2 regions of the Spirillospora sp. NPDC052242 genome follow, and region 2 is predicted to be linked to the other one. Evidence: predicted binding sites of a transcription regulator. Region 2 holds the regulator's gene; the other holds the start of a gene.
The links. The regulator HrcA, encoded in region 2, represses chaperone genes, less so after heat shock. The targets are predictions, from matches to a motif close to TTGGCACTCTCNNNNNGAGAGTGCCAA.
Positions count from the first base shown of each region.

Region 1: the regulator HrcA is predicted to act here: its motif matches at 5,228-5,254, upstream of groL (chaperonin GroEL).

Region 1 is NZ_JBFAUZ010000085.1:7,802-15,668, reverse strand. It holds gene AB0L25_RS39845 (cation diffusion facilitator family transporter) at 1-261, shown strand, start outside; SAM riboswitch class I at 375-517, shown strand; gene thrC (threonine synthase) at 534-1,781, shown strand; gene AB0L25_RS39835 (MoaD/ThiS family protein) at 1,802-2,080, shown strand; gene AB0L25_RS39830 (prolipoprotein diacylglyceryl transferase) at 2,443-3,342, shown strand; gene AB0L25_RS39825 (DUF5959 family protein) at 3,620-4,024, shown strand; gene AB0L25_RS39820 (NUDIX hydrolase) at 4,025-4,498, opposite strand; gene AB0L25_RS39815 (hypothetical protein) at 4,662-5,081, shown strand; gene groL (chaperonin GroEL) at 5,385-7,013, shown strand; gene AB0L25_RS39805 (DUF4132 domain-containing protein) at 7,163-7,867, shown strand, end outside.
Region 2 is NZ_JBFAUZ010000006.1:168,884-176,750, reverse strand. It holds gene AB0L25_RS07225 (SigE family RNA polymerase sigma factor) at 172-759, shown strand; gene AB0L25_RS07220 (hypothetical protein) at 756-1,475, shown strand; gene AB0L25_RS07215 (16S rRNA (uracil(1498)-N(3))-methyltransferase) at 1,500-2,231, opposite strand; gene dnaJ (molecular chaperone DnaJ) at 2,333-3,466, opposite strand; gene hrcA (heat-inducible transcriptional repressor HrcA) at 3,467-4,480, opposite strand; gene AB0L25_RS07200 (DUF3097 domain-containing protein) at 4,707-5,522, shown strand; gene hemW (radical SAM family heme chaperone HemW) at 5,725-6,933, opposite strand; gene AB0L25_RS07190 (hypothetical protein) at 6,964-7,404, opposite strand; gene AB0L25_RS07185 (hypothetical protein) at 7,571-7,867, shown strand, end outside.

The DNA.
Region 1 (7,867 bases), on a different contig from region 2:
GCGCGCGGCGTCACCGGCGTCGAGTCCCTGCTCACCATGCACTTCGGCCCCGAGGAACTGCTCGTCGCCGCGAAGGTCCACTTCTCCGACCACATCAGCGCCGACGAGGCCGAGGACGTCGCGGGCGCCATCGACCGCCGGCTGCGCGAGCGGTACCCGCTCGTCCGGCACGTCTTCCTCGACCCCACCCAGGCGCCCGGCGGCCCCGCGGACCGCGTCCCGCCGGTGTCCGGCGTCCAGCCGCAGACGGAGGGCGCGTGATCAAGAGCACGTCCGGGTAACGTCTCACAGCGTGGAACCCACCTGTCTGCGATCCGGTCAGGTCATGTAAAGTCACGCATACGAGCCCAAAGAGCGCTCGAACAACTGAATACCGCTCATCCAGAGGGGTGGAGGGACCGGCCCTGCGAAGCCCCGGCAACCACCCGGCTCGTGTGCGCTCGCGACCCCCGCGAGGCCGGCCGGGAGAAGGTGCCAACTCCGGCCTGCGACCAAGGTGGCGCAGGAAAGATGGGGAGAAAGGCCTCGCCCTCATGGCAAACACGCCTGCCACCGCCGACCTCGGCCCCGCTACCGCCCTCGTCTGCCGCGAATGCGGCACGTCCCGCGAACTCGGCCCGCACTACGCGTGCGAGGAGTGTTTCGGCCCCCTCGAGATCTCCTACGACTTCGGCGGCATCACCCGCGCCGACATCGAGGCCGGGCCCCGCAACATCTGGCGGTACCGCGGCCTGCTGCCCGTCCCGTCCGACGTCGCGTCCACGCCGAACACCGAGCCCGGCCTGACCCGGCTCGTCCGCGCCGACAACCTCGCCGAGGCCCTCGGCCTGCAGAAGCTCTGGGTGAAGGACGACAGCGGCAACCCGACCCACTCGTTCAAGGACCGCGTCGTCGCCGTCGCGCTCGCCGCCGCCCGCGAACTCGGCTTCAAGGTGCTCGCCTGCCCGTCCACCGGGAACCTCGCGAACGCCGTCGCCGCCGCCGCGTCCCGCGCCGGGATCCGCTCCGCGGTGTTCGTCCCGTCCAACCTGGAGTCGCAGAAGATCATCACGACGGCCGTGTACGGCGGCACGTTCGTCACGGTCGACGGCAACTACGACGACGTGAACCGGCTCGCGTCCGAGATCGCCGGCGAGCAGGACGACTGGGCGTTCGTGAACGTCAACGTCCGCCCGTACTACGCGGAGGGCTCCAAGACCCTCGGCTACGAGATCGCCGAGCAGCTCGGCTGGCGGCTGCCCGACCAGATCGTCGTCCCGATCGCGTCCGGCTCCCAGCTCACCAAGATCGACAAGGCGTTCCAGGAGCTCATCAAGCTCGGCCTCGTCGAGGACCGCCCCTACAAGGTGTTCGGCGCGCAGGCCGCCGGCTGCTCCCCGGTGTCCGCGGCGTTCAAGGCCGGGCACGACGTGATCCGCCCGGTCAAGCCCGACACCATCGCCAAGTCCCTCGCCATCGGCAACCCCGCCGACGGCCCGTACGTCCTGGACGTCGCCCGCCGCACCGGCGGCGCCATCGAGGACGTCACCGACGAGCAGATCGTCGAGGGCATCCGGCTGCTCGCCCGCACCGAGGGCGTCTTCGGCGAGACCGCGGGCGGCGTCACCGTCGCGACCCTCCGCAAGCTGATCGAGGACGGCGCGCTCGACCCCGCCGCCGAGACCGTGATCATCAACTCCGGGGACGGGCTGAAGACCCTGGACGCCGTCGCCCCCGTGGTCGCGCCGAGCGCGAACATCGCCCCGTCCCTGGAAGCGTTCCGCGCCGCGGGCCTCGCCTGACAACGAGAAGGAGCCGAGCAATGAGCAGCGTGTCCGTGCGGATCCCGACGATCCTGCGCACCTACACCGGCGGCGAGGCGGAGGTGAAGGCCGAGGGCGAGACCCTGCGCGCCGTCGTCGCCGACCTCGAGGCCGGCTACTCCGGGATCTCCGCCCGCATCCTCGACGACGCCGGCAAGATCCGCCGGTTCGTCAACGTGTACGTGGGCGACGAGGACGTCCGGTTCGCCGAGGGCCTCGACACCCCGACCCCGCCCGGCACCCAGATCTCGATCATCCCCGCGGTCGCCGGCGGCTGACGCCCGTCCCGCCCGTCCCGACCCGACCCGCCCGGCGCACGTCGGACGTGCGCCGGGCGGGTCGCTCGTCCCGGTGTCGGGTGACAGCGCCGACCACGCGAAGTATGCCGGGCGCTTTGCGGTATATATCCACCGGCTACATTGGTGGATAACTGGACATAACGGGTTCAATTCTAGTGATCATCTCTTTTCCCGAGACCCGTGCTCGGCTGGGTACTCGCTTTCTCTGCCTCCGCTTTTGCTGGGATGATCTTGGAAAATGTTGGCCGAGGACTTGAGTGTTGCGTCATTTCTTTCCTGGAAGAGTTGGGGCTGAGTGCTCCAGCAGGGAGCGCGTCGCTTCGCAAACAGAAGGGAAAGGCATGAATCGCATTGCTCGTGCGGCGGTGATCGGCGGGATCGCGATGGGTGCGCCCATCCTCCTGGCGCCGTCGGCCATGGCGGCCCCGGAGGCCACGGCGAAGAAGGACATCAACGTCTTCATCGTGGAGAACGCCACCGTCGGCCACAACGGCCCGGTCTACGTCGTCGAGAGCGGCCCGGGTGACCTCGCGTACAGCAACGTCACCGGCTCGCCCAAGGCGTCGCCCAAGGTGGGCAACGAGTCGGTCGAGGCCGGCGACATCAAGACCGACCTCAAGGGCGGCAAGGGCAACACCGTCGTCAACGAGATCGAGGGCGCCGAGCAGGACTCGGTGAAGAGCGACGGCAAGGGCCACGCCAAGGAGGCGGACGGCCAGCACGCCAAGGCCGAGGAGGCGAAGCCCGAGGCCAAGCCGGAGGCCCACGCTCAGGAGGCCCACGCTCAGGAGGCCAAGCCCGAGGCTCACGCCCAGGAGGCCAAGCCCGAGGCTCACGCCCAGGAGGCCAAGCCCGAGGCCCACGCCCAGGAGGCGAAGCCCGAGGCCAAGCCGGAGGCCCACGCCCAGGAGGCTCAGGGCGAGGAGGCCGGCACGCCCGAGCAGAGTGCCCGCACCGGTGGCCACGATGACCACAAGGGCGGCCACGGGGACCACAAGGGCGGCCCGGACACCGTGTTCTCGGCGAAGCACTCGAAGGTCGGCGTCAACGGCCCGACCATCGTCGCCGAGTCCGGCCCCGGCGACCTCGCGTTCAGCAACGTCACCGGCTCGCCGGAGGCGTCGCCCGAGGTCGGGAACGAGTCGGTGAAGACCGGCGACTTCCACACCACGCTCAAGGACGGCAAGGGCAACACCGCGATCAACGAGGTGGAGGGGTCCGAGCAGGACTCCGTGAAGTAGTCCGCGGCCCCGCCGAGCGGTGGCAGGTGCTCAGCGTGCCGACCATGGCCACCGACCGCAGGACAGCAATGCGGCCGACCGTCCCAGCCGGTCGGCGGGGATCGATCCCGAACGGCCGCTCCGGACACCACGTCCGGAGCGGTCGTTCACATATCGGAACCGCCGCCGAAAAACGCCCCCCGATCCCGCCGCCGTTCACCTCGCGAACCGGCGCCGGTCCCCATATGTGCACCCGTTCCGGCGGCGGCCGGGCGCCCGCGGTGTCTAGCATGTGGCGATGACGGCTAGCGATGTGCCCGACCTGATCCATCTGGCGGACGATCTCGGCAACGGCGTCGTCCACCGGTTCACGGCCCTGGACGGCGACGTCCTGACGGGCGAGATCGAGGTCTGCAGCCCCTTCGTGAACGGCCGGGTGCCGAGCACCGTGTTCCCCGACGAGCTCGACGAGTGGGGCGAGGTCCTCGACGACCTCGACCGGGGCGACAACACGGCCTGGCGCGAGGACGGCCGCGGCGCGGAGATCTGGCTCGAACTGGACGACGACGACCGCCTGCACGTGACCGTGGTCGACGGCCGGGCGTCCCTCACCGCGGTGGAACTCACCATCGAGGTCCCCGACGGATGGCTGGACGACCACTACGCCCGCCTGGACGCCCTCCGGAAAGCGATCGCCACCTGATCAGTGCCGGACCGGCCCGCCGACCGGAACCCCCGCGACGTGCCCGGTCGGCGGCCGCGTCCGCGCCAGGGCGAGCCCGACATCCACCAGCGACGACCGCCCCAGCCGGACGACGTCCGCGATCGGCGTCCAGACCGACTCGGCCGTCGCGCCGCCCGGCTCGGGCCGGAGCCGCCCCCCGGTGATGCGCACCTGGTAGAAGATTCCGACGTTGTGGTGCTCGGGTCCGCCCGGAACGGCGCGCTCCGCCGCGGGGATCACCCGCGAGTCGACGCCCAGCAACCGCTCGACCACCGCGTCGCAGCCGGTCTCCTCGGCCACCTCCCGGACCACCGCGTCGAACGGATCCTCCGCGTGCTCGACCCCGCCGCCCGGAAGCGTCCAGTTGCTCTCACCCGCCCGCGACACATGCCGCGCGAGCAGCACCCGCCCGTCCTCGACGCACACGGCATAAGCCGCCAACCGAAAACTCACCCAAGCCCCAAAGCTATCCAGACCTCGCCACACGCGAAACACCACACCCGCAGCAGGGCATGGGCACACGCATTGACATCACTGCCGGCACCAGAGGGCAATTATGACCTACAGACTCGTGTTCTTCTGTAAAGGAGCAGAACAGGAGACTGCCGCAGGGGCAATGGACCGTGTGCTGGATGCTCTACTGGAGAACGGACCGCCTCTCCTCGGCGAACAGGGGCCTTATCTACCGGGCGAGTGGCCGGAACCCGAAATCGATGCCGTCCATAGCTTCAGGCTGGTCACCGGCACCGACCGGCAGAGACCGGCGGCCGACTACCTGCTGCTGGAAATCCACGCCGGCGTGCGGTCCATCGCCGAAGACGTGATCGCGGCGGACCCGGACGACGAGCACGGCGTCTGGGGCAGCGACCTCATGGCCGTCATCACCCTGACCGGTGCCCGCCCGGATTGGCCGCTGGTGGACCGCATATGGACGGTGCTGGAAAGCCTCTGGTCAGCGGTGCCATGGGACAGAACGTCCGGCTTCGCGGTAGCAGCCGAGACCCCAAGACCGCTCCGCAGCGACCCCCCGCCCTGACCTCGGCAGGTGTCCGACGACACGCTCAGGACGCCCCTGGTAGCGGCTCCGGGGCTGGTCAGGGTGGGTCTGGGGAGGTAGACGAACCTTCCTTCGCGGAGGGTGCGCGTTGCTTGCACTCGACAGGGTAGAGTGCTAAAAAACGGTTGGCACTCCACTGTGGAGAGTGACAACTTCACAGTCTGGGTCGGGGCGATGAGGCCTCGGAGCGGCGGCGGAATGGGAGTCGTCGGCCGGGGTCGTCCGTCGCGGGCGTCGGCTCGATCCGTCTAAGCCACCTTGTTCCGGGAGGACTTGGAGCCTATGGCTGCAAAGATGATCGCGTTCGACGAGGACGCCCGTCGCGGTCTCGAGCGGGGCATGAACCAGCTCGCCGACGCCGTGAAGGTGACGCTCGGCCCCAAGGGCCGCAACGTCGTGCTGGAGAAGAAGTGGGGCGCCCCCACGATCACCAACGACGGTGTGTCGATCGCCAAGGAGATCGAGCTCGAGGACGCCTGGGAGAAGATCGGCGCGGAGCTCGTCAAGGAAGTAGCGAAGAAGACCGACGACGTCGCCGGTGACGGCACCACGACGGCGACCGTGCTGGCCCAGGCGCTCGTGCGCGAGGGTCTGCGCAACGTCGCTGCGGGCGCCAACCCGATGTCGCTGAAGCGGGGCATCGAGGCCGCGGTCGAGCGGGTCAGCGAGGAGCTGTCCAAGCTGGCCAAGGACGTGGAGACCAAGGAGCAGATCGCCTCCACCGCCTCCATCTCCGCCGGCGACCAGCAGATCGGCGAGATGATCGCCGAGGCGATGGACAAGGTCGGCAAGGAAGGCGTCATCACGGTCGAGGAGAGCCAGACCTTCGGTCTGGAGCTCGAGCTGACCGAGGGCATGCGCTTCGACAAGGGCTACATCTCGCACTACTTCGTGACCGACCCCGAGCGCATGGAGGCGGTCCTCGAGGACCCGTACCTCCTGATCGTCCAGGGGAAGGTGTCGGCCAACAAGGACCTGCTGCCGGTCCTCGAGGGCGTCATGCAGTCCGGCAAGCCGCTGCTGATCATCGCCGAGGACGTCGAGGCCGAGGCGCTGGCGACGCTGATCGTCAACAAGATCCGCGGCATCTTCAAGTCCGTGGCCGTGAAGGCCCCGGGCTTCGGCGACCGCCGCAAGGCCATGCTGGGCGACATCGCCACCCTGACCGGTGGCCAGGTCATCAGCGAGGACGTGGGCCTCAAGCTCGAGAACACCACGCTCGACATGCTGGGCCGCGCCCGCAAGGTCGTCGTCGCCAAGGACGAGACCACCATCGTGGACGGCGCCGGTGACGCCAACGAGATCGCCGGTCGGGTCAACCAGATCCGCACCGAGATCGACAACACCGACTCCGACTACGACCGCGAGAAGCTCCAGGAGCGCCTGGCCAAGCTCGCGGGCGGTGTGGCGGTCATCAAGGCCGGCGCCGCGACCGAGGTGGAGCTCAAGGAGCGCAAGCACCGCATCGAGGACGCCGTCCGCAACGCCAAGGCCGCGGTCGAGGAGGGCATCGTCCCCGGCGGTGGCGTGGCGCTGCTGCAGGCCGGCACCAAGGCGTTCGACAAGCTCGAGCTGCAGGGCGACGAGGCCACGGGTGCCAACATCGTCAAGCGCGCGCTCGAGGAGCCGCTGAAGCAGATCGCCGTGAACGCCGGCCTCGAGGGCGGCGTCGTGGTGGAGAAGGTCCGCAACCTGACGCCGGGTGAGGGCCTGAACGCCGCCACGGGCGACTACGTCAACATGTTCGACTCCGGGATCCTCGACCCGGCCAAGGTGACCCGGTCCGCGCTGCAGAACGCCTCGTCGATCGCCGCGCTGTTCCTGACCACCGAGGCCGTCATCGCCGAGAAGCCCGAGAAGAACGCGGCCCCGGCGGGCGGCATGCCCGACGCCGGCGGCATGGACTTCTGATCGGGTCCACGCCCACCCGCATCGGGTGAACGGCTGCAAAAGGGGGCGGTCCCGCGGGACCGCCCCCTTTCGCGTGCCCGAGAACGAGTGAACCGATCTTCGAACACGTGCGTCCGATCCCCACATTCACCGACGTCGGAAGGATCGGGATGAGCGACGCGCTGCCCCGGCTGCTGGTCGACCCGCCCTGGGAACGGGACGCCCGCGCGTACCGCGAGACGACCAGGGCCGCGGCGAAAGGGGCCGCGCTCGTCCCGGGCCTGGAGCCGCCCGCGGACCGGAGCCTCGTGTGGGCGGACGGCGAGCGGGAGGAATGGCTGAAGCTCTGCGACAGGCCGTCCTATCTCGGCGACAAAGAGAAGGCGATCCTGGAGAGCGAAGGGTGGGAGGGGCTCGTCCGGGCGTACGAGGACGGGACGGTCACCTACACGCCGTGCCAGACGTACATGTTCAAGCGCGCCCCCGAGGAGCTCGTCCGGCCGCTGCTGGCGGACTGGAGCACCAACCCCAAGGGAGGCTCGGGTCCCAGGGGCGACGACCTCAAGGCGCTGCTGGCCCGCTTCGGACTCGACGCCCACCACATCGTGTTCCCGCACGCCAAGGTCGACCGCCGCTACGGCGGCGACCGGGCGCTGCTGCCCCTCCTCGACCTGGAGACGGCCGTGCTGATGGCCCACTGGCTGTCGCAAGGTTCGACCCGGCGCGTCGCCGCCGAGTGGCTCTCCGGGCACGGCGCCGACGCGGTGCCGTTCCTGGTGCCGGACGCGCTGGGCAAGGCGCGCGTCCCGCGTGACAAGGCCCGGGCGGCGCTGGCCCACATCGCGTCCCGGCACGGCGTCCCGGCCGTGGTGGAC
Region 2 (7,867 bases):
CGGCCACTGGTTAAGGTTGTCAATTCAAGGCGTACCCCCCGGTTCGCAGGCATGCGGCACGCCCTCGGTTCGGTCGGGAACGCCCGATTCATGCCGCTCTCGCGGTGGCCGACCGAAAGGACGGCCGGGGACGGCAAAGGCGGCGGATAGGTGACCGAGGCAGACCAGAAGATGCCCTTTCGTAAACCGGACGAGGAGGGCGGGCGTCCCACAGACGTGACCGAGACCCTCGTGGCCAGGGGCACGGCCGGGGCCGTTGCCGTCGCCTGGGACGCCGACCAGGCGGTGACCGCCCTCTACAGCGCCAACTACCGCTCGCTGGTGCGGCTCGCCGCGATGCTCGTGCGGGACGCGGGGACGGCCGAAGAAGTCGTCCAGGACGCGTTCGTCGCGATGCACGGCGGCTGGCGGCGCCTCCGGGACCCCGACAAGGCGCTGTCGTACCTGCGGCAGTCGGTGGTGAACCGGTCCCGATCGGTGCTGCGCCACCGCGCCGTCGTCGAGAAGTACGCCCCCAAGGGGCTTCCCGACGCGCCCAGCGCGGAGGCCGGGGCCATCGGGGAGCTGGAGCGCTCGGCGGTCGTCGACGCGCTCTCCCGGCTCCCACCCCGCCAGCGGGAGGCGCTCGTCCTGCGCTACTACGGTGATCTCTCGGAAGCCGAGATCGCCAACGCCATGGGGATCTCCCGCGGCGCGGTCAAGAGTCATACCGCACGCGGCATGACCGCCCTACGCAACGTCCTGGAGCAGTTCTCATGACCACCGACCCCCACGACGACCACGGCGAGATCCTTCGCCGGGTTCTGAACGCGGAGGCGGAATCGGTCATCCCCTCCGACGACGGCCTGGACCGCATCCGGGCCCGGATCGCGGCCGAAGGCGGGCGCCGCCGGGGGTTTCTCGGCCGGTTCGCGCCCGCCCGGTTCGGGCCGGCCGGCCTCACCGTGGGCTGGGCGCGTCCCGTGCTCGCCGTCGCCGCGGCCGTCGCGATCGCCGGGTTCGGCGTCACGGCGGGACCGCAGACGATCGACCTGATCCAGCACACCGTCACCGGCGACGGCCCGTCCGGCGGCGGAGGCGACGACAGCGACGGCGACCGCACCGGCGCGAACCCGCCGCCCGTCGTCCCCGGGGACCCGTCCTCCCCCGCGCCGACGACGTCCGCCACGCCCAGCACGTCCGAGGAGGCCGGGGCGCCGTCGTCGTCGCCCGGGCTGTCGTCGTGCGTCATCCCGCGCGGCGGCGGTGCGGACGCGACCGGCACGCCCTCGCCGGGCACGACGCCGACGCCCGGCGCGCCCAGCGGGACGCCGTGCCCGGGCGGCCAGACGCCGTCCACGTCGCCAACCGACCCGCCCTCGTCGACGCCCACCTCGCCCGACCCCTCGCCGGAGCCGAGCGACCAGCAGACGCCGACGCCCAGCGACACCCCGTCGACCACGAAGCAGCAGGACGCCGGGCAGGCCGGTCCCTGACCGGGACGGCCGCCCGGCGGCCCCTCACCAGCGGCCGGTGGCGGCCTGCAGCACGGCGGCCGCCGCGACCCCGGCCGTCGAGGTGCGCAGCACCGTCGGGCCGAGCCGCACCGGACGTCCCCCGGCCGCGCCGAACGCGGCCAGCTCGTCCTCGGCGATCCCGCCCTCGGGCCCGACCACCAGGACGACCTCCCCCGACGCGGGCGGACGGACGCCGCTGAGCGGCTCGGCGGCCCCCTCGTGCAGGACGAGCGCCGCGGACGCGTCCGCGAGCCGCCGCGCGACGTCGGCGGTCGACGCGAGGTCGGGCACGTGCGGCAGGCGGCTCCGCCGGGCCTGCTTGCCGGCCTCCCGGGCGGCGTTCCGCCAGCGGCCCAGGGCCTTCTCGCGGCGCTCGGGACGCCACTGGGTGACGCACCGCGCGGCGGCCCACGGGACGATCTCGTCCACGCCCGCCTCGGTCATCGTCTCCACCGCCAGTTCGCCCCGGTCGCCCTTCGGCAGCGCCTGCACGACGACCAGGCGCGGTTCCGGCGGCGGCTCGCGGTGCCGGGCCGCGACCTCCAGCGTGAGGGACGCCCGGTCGGCCGCCGTGACGACGCACTCCGCGAGCAGCCCTTCCCCGTCGGTGAGGTCGACGCGCTCACCGGGCCGCAGCCGCCGCACGGTCGCGGCGTGCCGCCCCTCGGGGCCGTCCAGGACGACGCGGTCGCGTTCCAGCGCGGCCGTCCCGGCGAGGAACACCGGCGGACTCATCGCTCTCCCCCAACGTCACCGGACCCCGGGGACGCGGCCGCGTCCCCGGGGTCCTCATCGGCACCGTCACGGCCCTCCCGGTAGGCCGTCACCGTCTCTCTTCAGTGCTGGTTGAACACGTCCCGCAGGCGGGAGAACATCCCGCGCTGCCCCGGCGCGAACTTGCCGGGCGGGCGCTCCTCGCCGCGCAGCACCGCGAGCCGCCGCAGCAGCTCCTCCTGCTCCTCGTCGAGCTTGCCGGGCGTCTCCACGTTCACGTGGATCATCAGGTCGCCGCGTCCGCTCTCGTTGAGGTGCCGCACGCCCCGGTTGTAGAGGGTGATCACCTGGCCGGACTGCGTGCCCGGCTTGATGTCGATCTCCTCGGCCGCGTCGAGCGTCTCGATCGTGACGCTGGTGCCGAGCGCCGCCGCCGTCATCGGGATCTCGACCGTGCAGTGCAGGTCGTCGCCCTCCCGCTCGAAGATCGGGTGCGCGCGCTCCACGATCTCCAGGAACAGGTCGCCGGGCGGGCCGCCGCCGGGGCCGACCTCGCCCTCGCCCGCGAGCTGGATGTGGATGCCGTTCTCCACGCCCGCCGGGATCTTGACCTTGACGGTGCGCCGGGTGCGGACGCGCCCGTCCCCGGAGCACTCGGTGCACGGTGTGCGGATCACCGAGCCGAAGCCGCCGCACGCCGGGCAGGGCCGGGCCGTCATGACCTGGCCCAGGAACGAGCGCTGCACCTGCTGCACCTCGCCGCGCCCGTGGCAGGTGTCGCAGGTCTCCGGGTGGGTGCCGGGCGCGCAGCCCGTCGCCTCGCACGCCGAGCAGGCCACCGCGGTGTCCACGGTCAGCTCCCGGGTGGTGCCGAACGCGGTCTCCGACAGGTCGAGCTCGACCCGTAGCGTCGCGTTCCGCCCGCGCCGCGCCCGCGACCGGGGGCCGCGCGACGTCGACGTCCCGAAGAACGCGTCCATGATGTCGCTGAACGGGAACCCCGCGCCGCCGAACCCGCCGGCGCCGCCCCCGCCGCCGGGCGCGAACGGGTCCGCGCCCAGGTCGTACATCTCCCGCTTCTTCGGGTCGGAGAGCACCTCGTACGCCTGGGTGATCTCCTTGAACTTCTCCTGGGTCTCCGGGTCGGGGTTGACGTCCGGGTGGAGTTCCCGCGCGAGCCGGCGGTAGGCCTTCTTGACCTCGTCGGCGCTCGCGTTCCGGCCGACCCCTAGAGTCGCGTAGTAGTCGTTGGCCACTTACGACCCCGCCAGGATCTGTCCCACGTAGCGTGCCACTGCCCGTACCGCTCCCATCGTGCTGGGGTAATCCATGCGTGTAGGCCCGAGCACTCCCAGCCGGGCCAGCGTGAGGTCGCCGACGCCGTAGTCGGCGGCGACGACCGAGGTCGATCGGAGCCCCAATTCGGGGTTCTCGGTGCCGATCCGCACCGTAACAGTAGAGGAGTCGCCGGACTCGCCGAGCAGCCGCATCAGCACGACCTGCTCCTCCAGCGCGACCAGCACCTCCCGCAGGCTCTGCGAGAAGTCCACCGCGGCCAGGTTCGCCGCGCCGGCGAAAACGATCTTCTCCTCGTGCCGTTCGACGAGCGTCTCCAGCAGCACCGACAGCACCGCGGCCGCCACCGGCCGCTCGTCCGGCCCCACCTTGTCCGGCAGGTCCGCGACGGCCGTCGGCACCTCGCCGAGCCCGAGCCCGTCCAGGCACGTGTTGAGCAACGCCCGCAGGTGCCCGATCGATTCCTCGGAGATCTCGGCGGGCGTCTCGATGACCCGCTGCTCCACCCGTCCCGTGTCGGTGATCAGGACGAGCAGCAGCCGGCTCTCGGCCACCCGCACCAGCTCGACGTGCCGCACCGTCGACCGCGTCAGCGACGGGTACTGCACCACCGCGACCTGCCGGGTCAGCTGCGCGAGCAGCTTCACCGTCCGGCCGACGACGTCGTCGAGGTCGTACGCGCCGGACAGGAACGTCTCGATCGCCCGCCGCTCGGGCGCCGACAGCGGCTTGATCGTCGACAGCCGGTCGACGAACAGCCGGTACCCCTTGTCGGTGGGGACGCGGCCCGCGCTCGTGTGCGGCTGCGCGATGTACCCCTGCTCCTCCAGAACCGCCATGTCGTTGCGGATCGTGGCGGGGGACACGCCGAGGTTGTGCCGGTCCGCCAAGGCCTTGGAACCCACGGGTTCGTTCGTGGACACGAAGTCCTCGACGATGGCGCGCAGGACCGCGAGTTTCCGGTCGTCCAGCACGTTGTCACCTCCCTCGTGCGCTGCCACTGGCCCCCCGATCATCCGGTGCCGTCCGGCCCCGTGCCGCTGGCACTCCTTACTCCTGAGTGCCAAGTGTACGACCCGCGGGCGCCCTTCTGGAGGGTCCCGGCCCCGGCGGCGGCGCGATCCTATCCGGATCGGGCGCCACGCCGAGCGACCGGGGACGACACCGCCCGCGGCCGCCGTCCGGTTAATCTGCGGACCTGTGCGGAGTAAGGACTACGGCAACGACGTGCTGTCCGGCGACTGGCGCAGGCCCCGCAAGGGCCTCGTCCCGGAGATCCCGGCCGAACCGGGGCTGGTCGCCGAGGACCCGGACAGCGGATTCTGCGGCGCCGTCGTGGCCTGCGACAAGTTCGGCGTCACCCTCGAGGACCGCTTCGGCAAGCGCCGCGTGTTCCCGCTCACCAAGGCGGGCTTCCTGATCGACGGCGCCCCGGTCACGCTCGTCCGTCCCGAGGCGGCCCCGCGCCGCCCCGCGCGCTCGGCGTCCGGCTCCGTCGCCGTCCGGGGCCTGCGCGCGCAGGTCGCAAAGGAGAGCCGCATCTACGTCGAGGGCGTGCACGACGCCGAACTGGTCGAGAAGATCTGGGGCCACGACCTCCGCGTCGAGGGCGTCGTCGTCGAGTACCTGGAGGGCGTGGACGACCTCCCCGCGATCGTCGACGAGTTCGGCCCCGCCGAAGGCCGCCGCCTCGGCGTCCTCGTCGACCACCTCGTCGAGGGCTCCAAGGAGAGCCGCATCGCCGCGCGCGTCTCGTCCCCGCACGTCCTGATCGCCGGCCACCCGTTCGTCGACGTCTGGGAGGCCGTCAAGCCCGCCGCCGTCGGCATCCCCGCCTGGCCCCGCGTCCCCCGCGGCGTCCCGTGGAAGGAGGGCGTCCTGGACGCCCTCGGCTGGGCCCCCGACGTGGGCGCCGCCTGGAAGCGCATCCTCGCCTCCGTGACCACCTACACCGACCTAGAACCCGCCCTCCTGGGCCGCGTAGAAGAACTGATCGACTTCGTGACCGCCCCCTAACCCCCCACACCCGACACCCCCGGAACGCCCCGCACCGCAGCAGAGCCACCACAAGCACAAGACGGCCCCCAAGGCGCTCAGCGCGGCGCCGCCCCTCGGAGCCGGGCCACCACGCGGGCCGCGGCACCACAGTCACCGCCGGGGGGCGGGTTGTCCGGGCGGCCGGAGGGCGCGCAGCGCCCGGAGGCCGACCGGGTTTCGCTCAGCACAGGTCTCGGACGACCGCGTCGGCCAGGAGGCGGCCCCGGCGGGTGAGGACGGCGCGGCCTTCGGCGTAGGGGGCCCGTTCGAGGAGGCCGTCGGTGATGAGGCGGCGGACGGCGGCGTCGTCGAGGAGGGCGGTGGGGCAGCCGTCGGCGAGGCGGAGTTCGAGCATGATGCGTTCGACGCGGCGGTCGTCGGCGTCGAGGATCTCGCGGGCGTGGGCGGGGGTGACGCCCTCGGCGAGGCGGGACGCGTAGGCGGCGGGGTGCTTGACGTTCCACCAGCGGGTGCCGCCGACGTGGCTGTGCGCGCCCGGGCCGACGCCCCACCAGTCGGCGCCCGTCCAGTACAGGAGGTTGTGGCGGCAGGCGGCGTCGGGGCCCGTCGCCCAGTTGGAGATTTCGTACCAGTGCAGGCCGTGCGCGGAGAGCAGGTCGTCGGCCAGCAGGTACCGGTCGGCCATGGCGTCGTCGTCGGGCGCCGCCAGCTCGCCGCGGCGGACCTGCGCGGCCAGCCGGGTGCCCTCCTCGACGATCAGCGCGTAGGCCGACACGTGGTCGGGCTCGGACGCGAGGGCCGCCTCCAGGGACGCGCGCCAGTCGTCGTCGGTCTCCCCGGGGGTGCCGTAGATGAGGTCCAGGTTGATGTGCTCGAAGCCCGCCTTGCGCGTCCAGTCGACGACCTGGGGGACGCGTCCGGGCGTGTGGGTCCGCTCCAGGACGGCCAGGACGTGCTCGCGCGCGCTCTGCATGCCGTACGAGACGCGGGTGAAGCCGGCCTCGCGGAGCTTGGCGAGGTACGCGTCGTCGACGGATTCGGGGTTGGCCTCGGTGGTGATCTCCGCGCCGGGGGCCAGGCCGAACTCGGCGTCGATCGCGGCGAGGACGCGGCCCAGGTCGTCCGGGGCGAGGAGGGTGGGGGTGCCGCCGCCGACGAAGACCGTCTGGACGGGCAGGTCGGCGTCGCCGAGGACGCGCCGCGCCATCCGGACCTCGGCGACGGCGGTGTCGGCGTAGGAGTCGCGGCTCGCGCCCGGGCCCAGCTCGGTGGCCGTGTAGGTGTTGAAGTCGCAGTAGCCGCAGCGGGTCACGCAGAACGGGACGTGCACGTAGAACGCGAAGGGCCGCGTGCCCAGGCCGTCGAGGGCGCCGGACGGCAGGGCGCCGTCGGCCGGTACGGGGTCGCCGTCGGGCAGGGTCGCGGGCATGCTCCCAGTCTGCCGCGCGCGGGGGCGTGGTCAGGCCAGGCGGAGCTTCTCCCGCAGCCAGCCGGGGATGTACTCCTCGGCGCGCGGGAACCGGTCGAGGTCCTGCGCGTAGGCGGACGGCGGCAGCGGGGGGACGAAGTCGGGTTCGCCGTCGTAGTCGAACTCGGCGCTGAACCGCCCGGACCGTTCGACGCGCAGCCGGGCGGTGAACCATGCGCCCTTCCCCCGCCGGTACATGACGCGGCGCAGCTCGTCCATCTTGCCGACGGCGTGGCCGGGCGGCATGGCGGTGCGGCGCCCGCCGGCGGCGTCGACGATCTCGAAGGACGCGCAGTCGATCCCGACGATGGCGCGGAAGTCCAGCCCGAGCCGCTCCCAGCCGGCGGGGGCCGCCGACCGCAGCGCGCGGACGGCGCCGTTCACCGTGTCCCGCTCCTTGGGGGAACGCAGAACCTGCTCGGAGTGGGCCACCCTCGAACCTCCGCTACCCGTCGCGGCCACTGCCCTCCGACCGTACCGACATCGGCGCCCGGGACGAACGGCCTGCGGCGTGTCGCGCGCGAACGTCCGCGAGCCGCACGGACGATCTTGGACGAGCCGGGCGCCGGGCCGGGCGCGCCCCGGCTAGGCTCGTCGGATGCGCATCGAGGCGGGGACCGGACGGCCGCCGGCGCGGGTGCTGCTGCGCGGCGGCCCGGACGGCTGGCACTGCACGGTCGTGGACGACGCGGGCGGCGAAAGCCGCACGGAGCTGCCGGCGTCCGGGACGCGCTGGAACCCGGCCGGGCGGCGGAACGACCCGGAGCCCCCGTGGTGGCGCGGCCGTCTCGCGGACACGGCGGACGGCCTGCGCCGGCTCGTCGACGAGGGGCTGACGGACGCGACGTTCGGCGCGTTCGGCGCCGAGGCCGCGATCAGCTGGTTCGCCGTCGAC